Methylacidimicrobium sp. AP8: one gene and its partner. The protein of the gene in region 1 interacts with the protein of each later gene in a pairwise test. Links are inferred from orthologs where the notes say so. Each region holds a gene or a part of one and is shown in the gene's direction. Other genes may lie near its edges. The genes, in order: MTHMO_RS10450 and panC.

What was found.
Region 2: the proteins of MTHMO_RS10450 (region 1) and panC interact in binary tests that used the Escherichia coli proteins (3 or more experiments, as listed by UniProt). The link is inferred for Methylacidimicrobium sp. AP8 from one-to-one orthologs.

What each region holds. Positions count from the first base shown.
Region 1 is NZ_LR797830.1:2,240,804-2,244,053, forward strand. Bases 293-3,231 are described here. They hold MTHMO_RS10450 (NUDIX domain-containing protein), read left to right. Parts: upstream 293-1,467; coding sequence 1,468-1,995; downstream 1,996-3,231. Other genes in these bases: MTHMO_RS10445 (CHASE2 domain-containing protein), read left to right, coding at 293-1,337; MTHMO_RS10455 (DUF1318 domain-containing protein), read left to right, coding at 2,064-2,504; MTHMO_RS10460 (hypothetical protein), read right to left, coding at 2,519-3,139; MTHMO_RS10465 (hypothetical protein), read right to left, coding at 3,145-3,231. Outside these bases: more of MTHMO_RS10445, read left to right, coding at 1-292; more of MTHMO_RS10465, read right to left, coding at 3,232-3,250.
Region 2 is NZ_LR797830.1:214,252-217,546, forward strand. The notes cover bases 162-3,145. They hold panC (pantoate--beta-alanine ligase), read left to right. Parts: upstream 162-1,215; coding sequence 1,216-2,076; downstream 2,077-3,145. Other genes in these bases: MTHMO_RS00965 (bifunctional nuclease family protein), read left to right, coding at 162-303; MTHMO_RS00970 (TerC family protein), read right to left, coding at 318-1,217; MTHMO_RS00980 (N-acetylmuramoyl-L-alanine amidase), read left to right, coding at 2,064-3,113. In the rest of the region: more of MTHMO_RS00965, read left to right, coding at 1-161; MTHMO_RS00985 (PAS domain-containing sensor histidine kinase), read left to right, coding at 3,181-3,295. UniProt on the Escherichia coli protein: Catalyzes the condensation of pantoate with beta-alanine in an ATP-dependent reaction via a pantoyl-adenylate intermediate.

The sequences.
Region 1 (3,250 bases):
AGTCGAAGAGCAGCCAGTTCGCCCTCATCGTCATCGACCATATTCCGGCGGACCGTCCTTGGCCTTGGCCCCGCCTCGAGTACGCCCTTTGTCTCCGGGGTCTGCTCGCGCAATTGCCCCAAAGCGTGGTCTTCGAAGTCCTCCTTAGCGAAAAGGGGACGAAAATGAGCTCCTTCGATCAGACTTTCGCCTCCCTCATCCGACGCATCAATCGTGTCTGTTTTGCCGCTGATGCTCTTCTGGCCGAGCAGCAGGGCGAGCCGCTCCCCGCAGGGGCGACACGCCTTCGAGGATTGCCGAACATCGATTATCTGACCGAATACCGCTCCGTCATCTGGCCGGGAGCGACGTTCGTCGGCGACTGCCCGGTGGGACTGGCCAATCTCGAAATCCCCTCCGGGGAAGTCCGCTCGCTCCCGCTTGTATTTCGGATCCAGGACGCGCTGGTCCCTTCGCTCTCCCTGCAAGCCGCCGCCGTCTTTCTGGGAGCCGATTTGCGCCAGACGACCGTCCGCCTGGGCCATGCCGTCATTCTTCGCGACCAGCAGGGAAAACGAATCCGCACGATTCCGATCGACGCCGATGGACGGACGGCCGTGCGTTATCGCCATTCCCCTGCTACGATCCCCAGAGTCGACTACGACAGTTACTTGGTGTACGCCAACCAGGCGGCCCACGGAGAGCCGACGAGCGACGAGCTTCCTTCCTTTCGCGGGCGGCAGGTCTGGATCGGAGTGACCGACGGAGATATCGCTCCGAAACTTTCCACGCCTGTCGGAAAGATGACGCCGGTGGAACTCCATATGCAAGTGGCCCGGCAGATCGTCGAGGGAGAATTTATTCGCCCGCTGCCCTGGTATCTCAGCGCGGCGCTCGCGTTTATCCTCTGCCTATGGGGAACGCGCCTTTTCGTCCGATTGCCCCCTCTCTGGGCCGTCACGATCATGGGGGCGGTCTTCGCGGGCGCCGCCGGGGTGTCCATCGCGAGCTTCCTTTTCCTGGGTCTGGCCTTTCCTCTTGTCACCCTCTTTTTCTCCCTCCTCGGCGCCATCATCTGCGGAACATCGGTTCGCCTCTGGAACTTTCCTTTCTCGGCACGAAAACCGCCGGTTGGGCGGTCACCGATCGTCGTCGAAGTCGCTCCGCCCGTGTCGCCATCCGGCCGCTCGTCTGAGCCGATCGAGGCGAAGCCGGCCTACTACCCTCCCGGCCCGGCCGGACAACCTCCCCCCCTTTCTCCTTCCTTGATCCGCCTGCAAGGCGCCTTGCAGCGGCTGGAAGAGCGCCGGCGGCGGGAAAGGTCGTCCGGCAACAACGGCCTCCCCGGTCATCCGTGAGCCGGGTGCTTCCGTGATCGCCGGCCCCGCACGGTGGAAACGGGGCAGGCTCCTTGAGTTCCCGGTCAGGCTCTTGCCTTGCCGCGGGGACGAGAGCATGGCAGGAATGCGGGAGGGGATGGAAAATCGAATGGATGGTCTTTCCGAGATCTTCGACGTCGTGGATGCCGACGATCGCGTCGTGGGCCAGGAACCGCGCCACCGGGTGCACCGTTTCGGCCTGCGCCATCGTGCGGTTCACGTGCTTCTCTTCAACACGCGCGGGGAGCTCTTTTTGCAAAAACGCTCGCTCTGGAAAGACCTCAACCCGGGCCTTTGGGACTCGTCATGCAGCGGGCACGTCCACGCGGGAGAATCCTACGAGGAAGCCGCCCGCAGAGAGTTGAGCGAGGAGCTCGGCTTGCGCGAGCCGATTCTGGTTCGACCCGTCGGCAAGCTCGCCGCCGGACAAGAGACCGGCAATGAATTCATCTGGGTTTATCAGGTGGAACGCGACGGCCCGTTCGCCCTGGATCCGGAAGAAATTTCCGAGGGTCGCTTCCTAGGGATACCCGCTCTGGAACTGGAGCTGGGGACGGTTCCGGATCTCTTTTCTCCGGCGTTCGTCTACCTGTGGAGTCGACTACGACACCGATTTCTCCTTCGCGGCGCGAGATAGGACCTTTCCGCGCGCGACCGGCGCCGAGCGCTGTTGTCCGGCTTTTTGCCCTTCCTTTCGCTTTCGCGTTGAGCGCTTGCGCGCCGCTTTATCTCCATTCCCCAAAGCCCCTCCTCTTCGATGTCGACCTCGATACCGAGATCCGGAGCCCGCCGCTCCAGTCCGGAGCTGCGGCTCCCGCCAATCTGCAGGAGAGAAGGCGAACGCACATGGCGGAGGTGCAAGCCTTGAAGAATGCCCGCATCATCGGCGAGACGAGCAACGGCTACCTCCAAATTGTGGCCGAACCGGCGGAAGCCGGCTATCGCTCCTACATCCATCGGATCGTCGAAGAAGAGAATCGAGCCCGCTACCTCCTATATGCAAGCGAGGCCAAGAAGCTCGGAGAAACCCTCTCCGGAGTGGAGGCACGCTACGCAGAACGGTGGCAAGATAACGCTTTTCCCGGAGAGCTGATCCAGAAGCCGGATGGCAGTTGGATCGCGAAGCCCGATCCGGCAGAAGGATAGCCTCCACCGCGGAATCACCGGAGGGCGGAGGGCACCTGGATGGTCGGATCCACCGCGTTGACTGCAGACGCGGAATCCGGCATCCGGACGCGATGGGAGGGAGCTCCGGGATGCTCCGGCGGCGGAGAGGCCGGACCGATCGGTTCCACCCGCTCGGGAACGAAAACAGCCAGAAACTCGTCGGTGTGGGGATCGTACACGGTGAAGGGAGCCAGATAGCCGCGGAGCCGATATTCGACGTCGTTGTCGGCCGGAGGCTTCTTCTTGAGCAGACGCCAGGGGGCCACTATGCCGCCGGGCGTCTCCTTCAACACCACCCACTTGGCCGCGGACCAGGGTTCATTGACACGCCGCACCCAACCCCAACCGCTCCCATCCTTGTCGTAGGTTCGGTGTCCGATGAACTCTTCTACCTGAACACCGGGAGGGGGAACAAGCGGTTCGGGAGCCTGCTGGGGAGGTGGCAACACCGGTTGCGCCGGCGCGACCGCTTCCGCGGGGGGTGCGGGAGCGGGGGCGGCATCCGGCCCGGCACCGGGCGAGCCACCTACCGGCGGCCGCTCTTCGCCGTGGACGGAAGCTAGGGAAAGGAAGCAAGCAGCCACTCCCGCCGCCAGGGAAAGTCTCGAAGCCATGCCCGCTATTGGGTCCATTTGGCGCCCTTCGACAGATAGGGCAGGCTGGCCGTTGCATAGTCCGTGCGCCCGACCGCCCCGACCATGGGAACTCCGAACCGACGCTTCCAC
Region 2 (3,295 bases), 2.0 Mb from region 1 along the record:
ATCTTCGAAGGCTTTTCGATCTCCATCGATCGAGTCATCGTCAACGACTTGCGAAACAATACCTATTTTGCGCGGCTTCTCCTGCACGCGGAAAGCGAGGTACACAAGAAGATGATCGAGATCGACGCTCGCCCAAGCGACTGCCTGACGCTCGCTTTGCAGGCGAAGCGCCCGATCCTCGTGGCGCGCGAGGTGTGGGACGAAGTCGAGGACATGAGCGAGCTTTTGGAAAAGATGCGCGAGGCCCAACGCAAGCAGCAGGAGCCGCCCGACGAACCGTTCTTCGGCGGCGAGACCAAATAAATCCCTTTCCTCTCTTAGGCGTTGCGGGGTCCTTTTTTCCGCGCTCGGGACAGGACGACTGCGCCAAGGAAGAGGCCGGCGATGAGCAGCAGGGTATGCATTGTGGGGATCGAGAGCCAGGGCTTGGCGCAGAGTTCCGCTCCCATCAGCGCCAGGACCCAGGGGATAGCCCTGGTCAGCCAGGCCAGCCGGTCGGCTGCTTGTTGGACAAGGGGGTAGAGAGACCGGAGACCGATCACGGCGCAGAGGTTGGCCGGAAACACTACGGCGGGATCCAGAGAAATGGCGAACGCCGCGGGAACCGAATCCAAGGCGAAGAGAAGGTCGGCCAGCTCGATGGATAAAAGGGCGAGCAGTCGAGGGGTCGGCCGGATCCGGCCGTCGCGGCGCGTGATCCATCCGGGCGTCTTTGCCGCCTCCGACGGAGGGAAGGCGCCGGTGCCGCGTCCGGCGACGACGACGGCGTTCGGCCCGGGCTTCCGGGAAAGGCGGATGGCCGCGGCCAAGAGCAGGAGTCCGAACAAGGGAAAGATCGCGTTGTGTTTCCCAAGGAGGCTCAAGCCGCCCCAGATCAGGATGGCGCGCAGGAGGAGAGCGAGAAGGACGCCCAGCGTAAGCAGTTGGGACTGGGCCGCGCCGCGAATGCCGAAGAGACGGAAGGTCCCGTAAAAGGCAAAGAGGTTATCGATGCTTAGGATATATTCGATTCCGTAGATCGCGGCGAAGTCGAGGGCCGCAGCGGCGCCCTGCGCCATCCAAAGATAACCGCCGCAGCCGAGCGAAAAGAGCAACCAGAGGAGACTTAGGAGGAGAGCGCGGCCGAGCGAAACCTCCCCCAAGCTCTTGGCCGAGAGCCCATCGAGAACCGCAAGTAGAACGAAGAGGGCCAGAAAAGCGTAGAAGAAAGAGCCCATGGGTGCGGGAGGCCGGCCTCTTTTGGAACGGAGGTCTCCCCGGCTCAAGGAAAAACGTGGTGCGACGGAGGCGGGAATGGCGATCCGGGTTATCGAAGACGCCGATGCAATGCAGGAGTTTGCACTTCGGCTGTGCCGGGAAGGTGCCTTGCCGGTGCTCGTGCCGACAATGGGGGCGCTCCACCCCGGACACCTCTCCTTGATCGAGAGAGCGAAGCTGGAGGGTTCTCCGGTGATCGTTAGCGTTTACGTCAATCCGCTGCAATTCGGAGAGGGAGAAGACTTCGCCGCGTATCCCCGGACCCCGGAGGAGGACCGGCGGGCCTGCGAAGCGGCGGGGGCGGATCTATTATTTGCCCCCCGTAATCTTTATGCCGCGGACCATTCGACCTACGTCGTGGAAGAAGCGCTCTCCGCCGGCCGCTGCGGAAGCAGCCGGCCGGGTCACTTTCGCGGAGTGGCCACGGTGGTTGTCAAGCTCTTGAACCTAACGCAGGCGAGGGCGGCCGTATTCGGGTGGAAGGACGCGCAGCAGCTTTCCGTGATCCGCCGCCTGGTTCGAGATCTCGCCTTCCCCGTCCGGATCGTGCCTGTGGAAGTCCAGCGGGATCGGGACGGGCTGGCCTGGAGCTCGAGGAACCGGTATCTTTCGCCGGAGCAGCGGAAGAGGGCGGCGGCTTTTCCTCGCATTCTAGCCGCCGCCGCCCGCCGCCCGGACGGCTGCGCTTGGGCGATCGCGGAGCTGAGCCGCCAGCCGGGCTTTCGCGTCGACTACGTCGAGAAAGCGGATGGCCGCTTGTGCGGTGCGGTCTGGATCGATAAAGTGCGCTTGATCGACAACTTTCCATGCGAAGCCTAGCCCTGGCCTTGTTTTTGGCGGGGGTCGCCTTTCTCCCCGTCGCGACCGCGAGGGCGCGAGGCGATTCGGCATGGCATCTCATCCCGATCGGAGCGCGGGAATACGTGCCGATCGAGGATTTCTGCCGCTTCTATGGGATGTCGCTCGCGGAACCCGTCGCCGGGGAGATCCATCTCTCCGGTGAGGTCGGCACAGTCGACGGGAAGCACGGAAGCCCGTATGTCCTTATCGACGGCGTCCGCCACGCGCTTTCGTTTCCGCTGCTGGAGAAGGACGGAAGGTGGTATGTTTCCCGAACGGATCTCTGCTGCCTGTTCGATCCGGTTCTCCGTCCTTGGCGCGTGCCGGCCCGACTCTGGTTCCGCGGGGTGGTGATCGACCCGGGCCACGGAGGGGAGGACAAGGGTGCCAGAAGCCGCAACGGCCGGTACGAAAAGGACTATGCGTTGGACACGGCCCGCCGGTTGGGAAGGATTCTCCGCGCGATGGGAATTCCGGTCGTTTTTACGCGAACCAGCGATGTGTTTGTTCCCTTGGAAGAGCGGGTTCGGATCGCGGCGACCCATCCCGATTACGTTTTTGTCAGCCTCCACTACAACCAGTCGGAACCGAGCGGCCACGGAGTAGAAACCTATTGCCTGGCTCCGCGCGGAGCTCCGTCGAGCAACAACGGAACGTGGGTGCGGCGGGTCGACTATTCGCCGCTGCCGGGGAACGACAACGACCTGCTTAACACGTTGCTGGCGCATGACATTCACGTAGAGCTCGTCCGGCTGCGGCCGGAAGACCCGGATATGGATCGAGGCCTGCGGCGAGCCCGATTCGTCGTGCTTCGGGACAATCCGCTTCCGGGAGTGCTCGTAGAGGGGGGGTTTTTGTCCGATCCGACCGATTCGTCCGCGATCGATCGGCCCGAATATCGGCAGCGACAAGCCGAAGCCGTGGCGCGCGGCTTGGGCCGGTTTTTTCAAACGACCCACGTGCATGCAGCCGCCCCGCGCGCGCTTCCGGCGGACTGGTCGGCCGAAGGTCAGTAGTTCCTGAGGGAGCGCCTCACAGGCGGCCTCGACCGGCACCCGCTCCATCGGCTAGATTAGATCCAGCATGGCCCTGAGCATAAGCTTGCGCAATTCGTTTCTGAACAAGCTGCTAGGACGGATCGAACGCCTCGGGCCGTTCGAGATTCAAAACTACCTGCAGCGGCTGGCGCAGGAAAAAG